One region of the Leisingera sp. SA32 genome, then DNA from elsewhere that is predicted to be linked to it. Evidence: riboswitches for the same ligand, from Rfam matches in the RefSeq annotation. Region 1 holds a riboswitch; each other region holds the start of a gene.
The links. Region 1 has a riboswitch for cobalamin ahead of AC0IPL_RS12490 ((2Fe-2S) ferredoxin domain-containing protein). Riboswitches for the same ligand answer to the same signal wherever they lie in the genome.
Positions count from the first base shown of each region.

Region 2: it holds a riboswitch for cobalamin, as region 1 does, so the genes downstream of both, AC0IPL_RS06640 (DUF1636 family protein) here and AC0IPL_RS12490 ((2Fe-2S) ferredoxin domain-containing protein) in region 1, are expected to answer to the same signal.
Region 3: it holds a riboswitch for cobalamin, as region 1 does, so the genes downstream of both, nrdH (glutaredoxin-like protein NrdH) here and AC0IPL_RS12490 ((2Fe-2S) ferredoxin domain-containing protein) in region 1, are expected to answer to the same signal.

Region 1 covers NZ_JBVYHB010000007.1:175,989-179,254, forward strand. Annotated here, with positions in the region: gene AC0IPL_RS12485 (ABC transporter substrate-binding protein) at 1-735, opposite strand, end outside; gene AC0IPL_RS12490 ((2Fe-2S) ferredoxin domain-containing protein) at 722-1,441, opposite strand; cobalamin riboswitch at 1,530-1,737, opposite strand; gene AC0IPL_RS12495 (FAD-dependent oxidoreductase) at 1,839-3,095, opposite strand; gene AC0IPL_RS12500 (ABC transporter permease) at 3,092-3,266, opposite strand, start outside.
Region 2 covers NZ_JBVYHB010000003.1:314,429-317,694, reverse strand. Annotated here, with positions in the region: gene glpD (glycerol-3-phosphate dehydrogenase) at 1-681, shown strand, start outside; gene cobO (cob(I)yrinic acid a,c-diamide adenosyltransferase) at 749-1,384, opposite strand; cobalamin riboswitch at 1,435-1,643, shown strand; gene AC0IPL_RS06640 (DUF1636 family protein) at 1,741-2,148, shown strand; gene cobW (cobalamin biosynthesis protein CobW) at 2,152-3,186, shown strand.
Region 3 covers NZ_JBVYHB010000016.1:22,692-25,957, reverse strand. Annotated here, with positions in the region: gene AC0IPL_RS18285 (TonB-dependent receptor plug domain-containing protein) at 1-720, shown strand, start outside; gene AC0IPL_RS18280 (MarR family winged helix-turn-helix transcriptional regulator) at 752-1,231, opposite strand; gene AC0IPL_RS18275 (DUF2218 domain-containing protein) at 1,369-1,653, shown strand; cobalamin riboswitch at 1,727-1,918, shown strand; gene nrdH (glutaredoxin-like protein NrdH) at 2,021-2,242, shown strand; gene nrdI (class Ib ribonucleoside-diphosphate reductase assembly flavoprotein NrdI) at 2,247-2,663, shown strand; gene nrdE (class 1b ribonucleoside-diphosphate reductase subunit alpha) at 2,645-3,266, shown strand, end outside.

The DNA.
Region 1 (3,266 bases):
GTCTGCCTCGACAACGCGTTCCCAGGCCAGATCAACCCAGGCGCCCTCCACGTCGGCGCTGATGCTGGTCAGGCCCGCCGTTTTGGCGACCAGCGCGGGGCCGCCGCAGCAGCCGATCGAAAACGGCGTGTCGGTGCCGCTGTCATAGATAAAGGCGGTACGCCCGGCTCCGGCCGGGTTGTTCTCGACGGCCGCAATGCGGGCCTTGGTGGCGGCCATCAGCGCGTCGGCGCGGTCCGGCACGCCAAAAATGTCACCGATCACCGCGATATCCTTGAGGATCGGTGCGATGGTCAACGGAACATCCTGCGGATGCGCCGCCTTGCAGGAGGCATCCACGAGATAGGTGCCAACGCCCATATCGTGCCATTTCTGTGCCGCGCCCAGATTGTCCTCGGAAAAGGCGGAGGCAAAGCCTGCAAACAGGAAGTCGGGCTCTTGTGTCAGAACAATTTCCGCCGCCGGGTATTTCTCGGCCAGCACCGGCACGCTGTCATATGCGGCCAGCCATTGCGCCGGGATCTTGTCATCCAGATAGGCGGTGCCGACCAGGGCCTTCTCCAGACCCAGCGCCAGCATCACTTCGGTAGCCTGCTGGTTCAGGGTGATGGCCCGCGTCGGCGCGGTTTCATAGGTGTACGATGTTTCGCAGCCCTGAATGGTGACCGGAGCTGCCTGCGCCGCCGTGGCAGCAGCAGCAAGGCACAGCGCTGCGGGGCTCTTAAACAAGCTCATGTGTCTCTCCTGAATGATGAATAATCAAAGCATCCGGCACGCGCCCCGCACAGAGTGCCTCAGCCACGAAGCTGCGCACCTCCACGCGGTTGCGGACCCGGTACCAGTTGCCTTTGGGATAGTGAATGACGACCGGCCCGCTGTTGCAGGGAAACAGGCACCCGGTGGAGGTCACCAGACACTCCGCGGCGACCTGCGCCCGTCCGAGTTCCGCCTTCAGCGCCGTCAGCAGACAGGGGGCGTCCTTCAGATGGCAGCGCGGCCCGGTGCAGACCAGCAGGTGATGGCGATGACCAGGCGGGCTGTCCCAGCCCTTGCCCAATTCACCATCGGGACGCGGCTGTATCGGCGACAGGGCGACCTGCGCCTGCGCGACGGCGTGCACCACCGTCGCATCGGCCTGCGGCGCGCCGGCCAGCAGGATTTCAGGGCGCGCCCCGGCCTGGCGCGCCAGCCAGGCGCTGGCCGCACCGGGCAGCCAGCTCTCCAGGCTTTGCGAGAACGGCAGCCCGACCGGGCGCAGTTCAATCCGGGTTGCCCCCAGCTCGGCCATCCCGTCGAGCGCCCGCCACAGCCCGTCGCCAGAACCCTCCAGCCGCACCGCCGTTGCAGTGCAGGGCGCCGCCGCCGCCAGGCTGCCGGCCAATGCGCGAAACCGGCTTTGGCTGACGTAAGTTGCGGAAATCAAATAGATGCGCGCGTCCATGCATGCCTCATGAGCGGAGGCGGGCAGACGCAGGCGCAGAACGCTGTGGACACTGTCATCTCTTCCTCCACGGGCCCTCCGCCCGATTGGTTACGGTTTGCCGATGGCAGGTCTCCTGACTTGCGGATCAAAGCGTGCCGTCCCTTCCCGGATCTGGCAGATCCAGTGGTTCTGACGGAGTACTCACCGCTCACAGTTGCGGGGGCAGTTCTGGACTTGGGCCGCTGGGCCCTCACCAAATTCCCTTTTCATCCCATTGCCTGATATGGCCGGGAACCATCGATTGGATGTCTGCGCAAATTCCTCCGATCTGTCAACTGCTATGCCCTTTGCGCGATACCCAAATGACGTCCACCGGGGCGCAGCATGGAATACCGGCTGATGGGTGCCGCGTGGGTCAGGTCAAACCACCAAGGCGGCGCACCTCCGCGCCCACGTCCTCCCCGTTGGCAGTTCCCAATGCGGCGGAAATACCGGCCGCCTCCCCGGTGGCAAAGGCTGTGCCCATCACCCGAATGGATCCATACGCGACCGGGTCGGCACCTACCACGCGCCCGGCAACAAAAAGGTTGTCGAGGCCACGGACCCTCAGGCTGTCCAATGGCACAGAGGCATATCCCGATCCGCCCACCGGGTGATAGATTGGCTTGCCTGCTTCGCCATGCAATTCCGCCGGCCAGGCCGCGCGGGCGACGCTGTCGGGACGCTGCCGCCCGCTGGCGAGATCCTCGGCGGTCATTTCATAGCGGGTGGCGGGATGCCTGCTTTCGCGAATGCCAATCTGCGGTCCGGATTGGGCCAGGAAGCACCGCGCAAAACCCGGAACATGATCGCGCAGCATTTGCACATAGTCATTCGCCATTTCTCTGGCACGCTGCTCGGCCCAGGTGAAGCTGCCGGAGGTGAGATCGCGCAAAGCAAGGTCGATGATCATCCACCACATGTCGCCAGTGCCGGGAATGCGGGTGTAGATACCCCCATCACGACGGGTGATCGGGTGGGTGCCGGTTGCGTTGTACGCCGCGATGGCGGCTTGGATCGCGCGCCGATCAATTGGCGTCTCGGGGTCGAGACCGGAAATCCGGATCGGCGCGGAGACCGCCTGGAGCTTGCCCTCCCTATCGCCCTCGCGCATTTCAACGCCGGAGACGAGAGACAGGTTGGCATCCCCCGTCGCATCCACAAACCCTTCGGCGATGATGCGGCGCCTGCCCTCCATCCCTGCCACCGTGACCGATTCAATGCGGTCTGCCGTGCGCGTTGCCGCTGCGACACGGGAATGCAGCAACACGTCCACACCGTGATCGGCCAGAACCCTGTCGAAGGCCAGTTTTGCGGACTCGGGGTTCAGCAGGATGATCCAGTTGCCGGTGGTTTCCGAATTGTGGGCCTCACCGGTCATGCCGCAGGCCCGCATCGCATCGAGCACCAGATCACCAGCGCCACCGACTGCCTTTACCGGCTCCGCCCCCTGCTGGAAAAAACCGCAATAGGCGAGAACCTGCGAGGTCGTCGCCGCGCCGCCGAGAAACCCGTATTTTTCCACCAGGCACACCTTGGCCCCGACGCGGGCAGCCCCCAGCGCCGCGCCGATGCCGGCCGCGCCGCCACCGGCGACAACCACATCGTATTCACTCTCTGTTTTCCGGCTCATGTACGCCACCCCAGCAGGTGTTTCTCGACCAGCCCGACGGTTGTCGACAGCAAGACGCCCAGCAGCGACAGGATCGTCACCCCGGCAAACAGGCGCTCAAGGTCGTAAAGCGAGCCCGCCTGCAGGATGTAGGCGCCAATCCCGTGTTCGGCGCCCAGCATTTCAGCCGCC
Region 2 (3,266 bases), on a different contig from region 1:
GATGCGGACCACCCCAACCCGGACAGCGCCCCCGAGTGCACGCCCGAGGAGCAACAGTATCTGGTTGATTTCGCATCGGAATACTTCGAAAAACCGGTAACGCGCGATGACATCGTCTGGACCTACTCCGGGGTGCGTCCGCTTTATGATGACGGCGCCAGTTCTGCCACCGCGGCGACGCGCGAATACGTGCTGACGCTGGATAAGGCGCAGGCACCGCTGCTGAATGTCTTTGGCGGCAAGATCACCACCTACCGCAAACTGGCCGAGGCGGCGCTGGCCAAAATCGGCGAGGCCTTCCCGCAGCTCTCCGCGGACTGGACCGCTGGCGTGGCCCTGCCCGGCGGCGATTTCGCGGTGGATGACGTGGAGAAACTGACCACAAAACTGGCCGCGGACTACCCCTTCCTCACGCCCTATTGGGCGGGGCGGATGATCCGCGCCTACGGCACAGAGGCCTGGGAGGTTCTGGGCGACGCCAAAACGGCCGAGAATCTGGGCCAGAATTTCGGTGCGACCATCACGGCCCGGGAACTGGACTGGGCCGTCACCCGCGAATGGGTGCGCGCAGGCGACGATTATCTCTGGCGGCGCACCAAACTGGGGCTGCGGCTGGATGACGCCCAGCGCAAGGCAGTGGATGCCTACATCCAGGAAAAAACTGCACAGCCTGCGGCGTGACAAACTTGCCCGGCCGATAAGCCGGGCAGCACCCGCCCCTCGCTACGGGAGGGCGCTGCCCTCGGCGTTAAAACTCAACGCCTTTCTGCGCCTTCACCCCGGCGCGGAAGGGGTGCTTGATCTGGCCCATTTCGGTCACCAGATCCGCGATCTCGATCAGCTCTTCCTTGGCGTTACGCCCCGTCAGCACCACATGGGTCATCGGCGGCTTGTGCGCCACCAGGAACTCCAGCACCTCCTCCAGATCCAGATACTCATAGCGCAGCGCGATGTTGATCTCATCCAGCAGCACCATGGTGTTGCGCTCATCCAGGATCATCTCCTTGGCCTTCTCCCAGCCCTTTTGCGCGGCGGCGATGTCGCGCGCCTTGTCTTGGGTCTCCCAGGTGAAGCCCTCGCCCATCGCATAGAACTGGCAGAGATCGCTGAAATTCTCCTCGATCAGCGTGCGCTCGCCGGTCTGCCAGGCCCCCTTGATGAACTGGACCACCGCACAGGGCATCTTGTGGGCGATGCAGCGCATGATCATGCCAAACCCGGAGGAAGATTTACCCTTGCCCGGTCCGGTGTGGACAATGATCAGCCCCTTCTCGCCGTCTTTGGTCTTCATCATCCGGTCGCGCGCGGCCTTCTTCTTGGCCATCTTGGAGGCGTGGCGGGCGGCATCTTCTTCTGAAATGCCGGTTTCGGGTTTTTCGCTCATGGGGGCTCTCCAGCTGTTTGGTGCAAGTCTTGACAAAGAAGGGCGCGATAGCGCAAGGGGGTTTCGCTGGTTCCTGCAATCGCAGGCGAAGAGGGAATGTGACAACGGCCACCAAGGGCCATAAGCACAGCCGCCCCCGCGACCGTGACCGGATGAGGCCGCCATGCCACTGGGACACCCCCGGGAAGGCAGGATGGCCGACAGGGCCGCCGCCCTGGCATCCGCAAGCCGGGAGACCTGCCAGCGCGTGAGAGATCAACGGGCGGGCGGGGTGTTCCGCGACCGGGTGAGGGGCAGGCATGGTGACCGCCCCTTTTCGGCTATCCCGCATGCCTGCCATGACAGGAGACGTGCCTTTGGCTGATGAACAGGCGCCCGCCGCCGCCCCGAAAGACCCGGTCACCCTGACCGTGTGCCTGACCTGCCGCAACGAGGGCGCCGACCCCGAGGCCACCCGCCCCGGCACCTTGCTGCATGACGCGCTGAAACAGGCGGGCTTGCCCGAGGGCGTCACCCTGCGTGGGGTCAAATGCTTGTCGGCCTGCTCGCGCAGCTGCGCGGTGGTGCTGACCGGTGGCGCGGAGCGCTGGAGTTATGTCTATGGCGACATGGACCCTGACCTGCATGTGTCCGAGATCCTGACCGGCACCGCCGCCTATGCGGCCAGCGCCGACGGGCTGGTGCCCTGGCGCGAGCGCCCCACCGTCTTTCGCAAACAATCTGTTGCCCGCATCCCGCCGGCCGCCTTCCCTTCTGAGGAGTAATTCATGAGCGATCTCAACAAGATCCCCGTCACTGTCATCACCGGCTTTCTGGGCGCGGGAAAAACCACGCTGATCCGTCACCTGATGCAGAACCCGCAAGGCAAGCGGCTGGCGGTTCTGGTCAACGAATTCGGCACCGCTGGCGTGGACGGCAACATTCTGAAATCCTGCGCCGATGAAAACTGCCCTGAAAACAACATCATGGAGCTGGCAAACGGCTGCATCTGCTGCACCGTGGCGGATGATTTCATCCCCACCATCGAACAGCTGATGGCCCTGCCGGAAACGCCGGAGCACATCCTGATCGAAACCTCCGGTCTGGCCCTGCCCAAGCCGCTGCTCAAGGCGTTTGACTGGCCCGCGATCCGCTCGCGCATTACCGTCGACGGGGTAATTGCCCTCGCCGATGCCGAAGCGGTGGCCAAGGGCCAGTTTGCCCCCGATCTGGACGCGGTTGCCGCCCAGCGCGAGGCCGACGACAGCCTGGACCACGAAACCCCGCTGTCGGAGGTGTTCGAGGATCAGATCTCCTGCGCGGACATCGTGCTGCTGTCCAAAGCTGACCTGGCCGGCGACGCGGGCATCGAGAAAGCCCGCGCCGTGATCGAAGCCGAGGCCCCGCGCAAGCTGCCGATCCTGCCGATGAGCGAAGGCGTGATCGATCCGCGCATCATCCTGGGCCTGAACGCCGCCGCCGAGGACGATCTGGAGTCGCGTCCCAGCCATCACGACGGCCATCACGACCACGAGCATGACGATTTCGAAAGCATTGTGGTCGAAATGGGCGAAGTCTCCGATCCGGAAGCGCTGCAAGATGCCATCGTGAAACTGGCCCGCGAGCGCAACATCCTGCGCGTCAAAGGCTATGTCGCGGTGGAAGGAAAACCGATGCGGATGCTGGTTCAGGCCGTGGGCGAGCGTCTGCGTGCGCAATATGACCAACCCTGGGGCGCGCAGCCGCGCAAGACCCAGCTGGTGGTCATCGCCGAGCACGACAACATCGACGCGACGGCAATCCGCGCCGAGCTGGGGGCCTGAGCTGATGCGGGTTCGGGGCGAAGATAGCTTTTGTCCTGTCCGGTCCCTGGACCGCACAGCCCCCGGCCGCTCCCTCGGGC
Region 3 (3,266 bases), on a different contig from region 1:
AACCTGTCCGTTGTCTACGATGTGACCGATAGCCTGTCGCTGCGCGGTGGCTATTCCTCCGTCTTTGGCGGTATCGATCTGGCAGACAGCTACACGTTCTGGGGGACGTGGGATTATACCGGCCTACAGGCGTCCCGCGCACAGAACATCGTTGTCGGTGCTGACTGGGAGGCCGGCAATTGGCGCCTGAGCGGTGAATGGTTCGAGACCGAAATCGACGGCGTGCGCAAACAGAACCGCACCATTGTCGGCAGCGAAGACTTCGCAACCTCCGGCTTCAACTTTGGTGCCACCTATGGCTGGGACAGTGGTTTTGCCCGCATGACCCTGTCCAACAGCGACGCCGAGATCAACGGTCAGCCCTCCAGCAGCTATGACCTGCGCGACATCGGGGCGCCGCTGGGTCAGGTGATTGCGCTTGAAGTGCAGCAAGAGCTGTCGCAGTACAACCTGCTGGTTGGTGGCAGCGTTCAGGCGGCGCTGAGCCATGACGCCCAAGGTGCCTATGCGACGCAGGAACTGCCGAGCTATGAGGTTGTGAATGTCTTTGCCGAATACAGCCCCGCGTCGCTGAACGGTGTGACCATCCGTGGCAGCATCAACAACCTGTTTGACGAGAGCTATTCGGACCGGGCGACCTATGGCGGTGACTTCAATGGCTTCTCGACGCTCAAGGAGCCGGGCCGCACCTTTGTCATCGAAGCGGTCGCCCGCTTCTGATGCCAGTTCCTGACGCCCGCCGCCGCGGGTATCAGGGCAGCAGCTTGATCAGCAGCCGCGACAGGGCATAGGCCTCCTCCGTGGTCAGGTGCGGGCCGATCTCGGCCTGCATCGCATCCCGGTAGGCAGGCCAGATCTTCGCATGCAGCCCCGCCCCGCGGTCGGTGAGAAACAGGATCTGTCGGCGCCGTCCCTCGGCGACGACGTCGCGCCGCAACAGCCCGGCCTTTTCCATACGGCCAACATGTCGGGAGAGGGCGTATTGCGGGACGAAAAGCCTGTCCTCCAGCGCCGCCATCGGCTGGCCCTGGGGGCCGGCGCGGTCCAGTTCGAGCAGGATCTCGTACCAGATCGGATCACTGATGCCATGGGTCTTCAGCGCCCGCGCGATCCGCGGGTGAAACTTGCGGTGGGCGCGCATGATGTTGAACCAGGCGCGGTTGTAGGACACCTCCTCCTGGGCGTCCGCGAAAAACGCCGCGTCCTGCGATTTGCCGGGCCGGGATGTCATGGTCGCGTCCTTCCAAGTCGCAGCGGTGCCAGAGGCCCAAGCACGGACCGGCGGCAGGCGGCAGGCGGAACGTGCTGAAACTGTTGAAAATCAATACCTGCCAGTACCTTGGCCATTATCGCTTGAAAGGAACAGCAATGCAAACACAGACGGTTTTCCAGTCTCCTCAGGCGGCGAGCTACCTGTCTCGTATGGTCAGCCATTTTGGCCACAAGATCCCGGTGGCCAAGACCCCGGAGGGGGCGGAGTTGCAATTCGTGTGCGGTGTGGCGCTGTTGCGGCTGGAGGGTGACCGGCTGCGCATGCACGTCACCGCCGCGACAGAGGCCGAACTGGCCCAGACCTGCGCGGTGGTGGAAAGCCACCTGCTGCGCTTTGCCTTTCGCGAGACGCCTGCGCCGCTGGTCTGGCAGGCCGGTTGAGGGCACCTGTGGGTAGCGCGCCATTTCCTGTGGATAGAGTAAACAACATATTGACGGGCGCCCCCTTCATGACCCTATATGGAGTGGCTTTGGTGCCTGTGATTCACATCAGAGGCTAAGAGGGAAACCGGTGCAATCCCGGTGCTGCCCCCGCAACTGTAAGCGGCGAGTCAAACCCCATATGCCACTGGCGCGGCTGCGTCGGGAAGGCGGGCCAGACGTTCGAGCCGCAAGCCAGGAGACCTGCCAGAGCTGATGAGACGTGAACCACAGGCGGCGGGCCTGGGTGCGTGGTCCTGCCCGTGGTTGCGGTGCTGGAACCGTGACCCTGTCCCCTTGTCCGCAGCAGCAGATAGGGACCAGACCAATGACCATTACCGTGTATTCCAAACCGGCCTGCGTGCAGTGCACCGCCACCACCCGCGCGCTGGATGCCCGCGGGCTGACGTATCAGGTGATTGACCTCAGCCAGGACAGCGACGCGCTGCAAAAGGTGCAGGACATGGGCTATCGTCAGGCACCGGTGGTGGTGGCCGGTGACAGCCACTGGGCGGGGTTTCGCCCCGACATGATCACCCGGCTGGCGTAACAGCTTGGCGGGCCTGGTCTATTTTTCCAGCGGGTCGGGCAACACCCACCGCTTTGCCAGCCGTTTGGGCCTGCCTGCCCAGCGGGTGCCGCTGCGCCACAGCCAGCCCTTGCCCCACCTCGACGCGCCTTTTGTGCTGATCTGCCCCACCTATGCGGATGGGCAGGGGCGCGGCGCGGTGCCGAAACAGGTGATCCGCCTGCTGAATCAGCCCCCTTTGCGGGCGCTGCTGCGCGGCGTGATCGGGGCGGGCAATCGCAACTTTGGCGAGACCTTTGCCCTGGCGAGCGATGTGATAGCCCGCAAATGCAACGTGCCGGTGCTGTACCGATTTGAACTGGCTGGCACCGAAACCGACATTGCCCGCGTGCGCGCCGGGCTACAGACATTCTGGGGGATGGAATGCTCGATTCCAGCGTAACACCTGAGCGCGACTACCACGCGCTGAACGCCATGCTGAACCTGTATGACGCGGAAGGACACATCCAGTTCGACGCCGACCGGCAGGCGGCGCGGCAGTATTTCCTGAGCCACGTGAACCAGAACACCGTGTTCTTTCACTCTCTGGACGAAAAACTGGGGTATCTGGTCAAGGAAGGCTACTACGAGGCGGAGGTGCTGGAGCAATACGACCGCGCCTTCTTGCAGCGGATCTGGGATGCGGCCTATGCGCATAAGTTCCGCTTTCCGACCTTTCTGGGCGCGTTCAAATATTACACCTCCTATACGCTGAAAACCCGTGATGGCGGCCGCTATCTGGAACGCTACGAGGACCGTGTGGTGATGGTGGCGCTGGCGCTGGCGCGCGGCGATGAGGCCACCGCGATGCAGCTGATGACGGAAATCATCTGCGGCCGGTTCCAGCCCGCCACGCCCACCTTTCTGAATGCCGGCAAGAAAAGCCGGGGTGAGCTGATCTCCTGTTTCCTGCTGCGGCTGGAAGACAACATGGAAAGCATCGGCCGCGGAATCAACTCGGCCCTGCAACTCAGCAAGCGGGGCGGCGGTGTGGCCCTGATGCTGA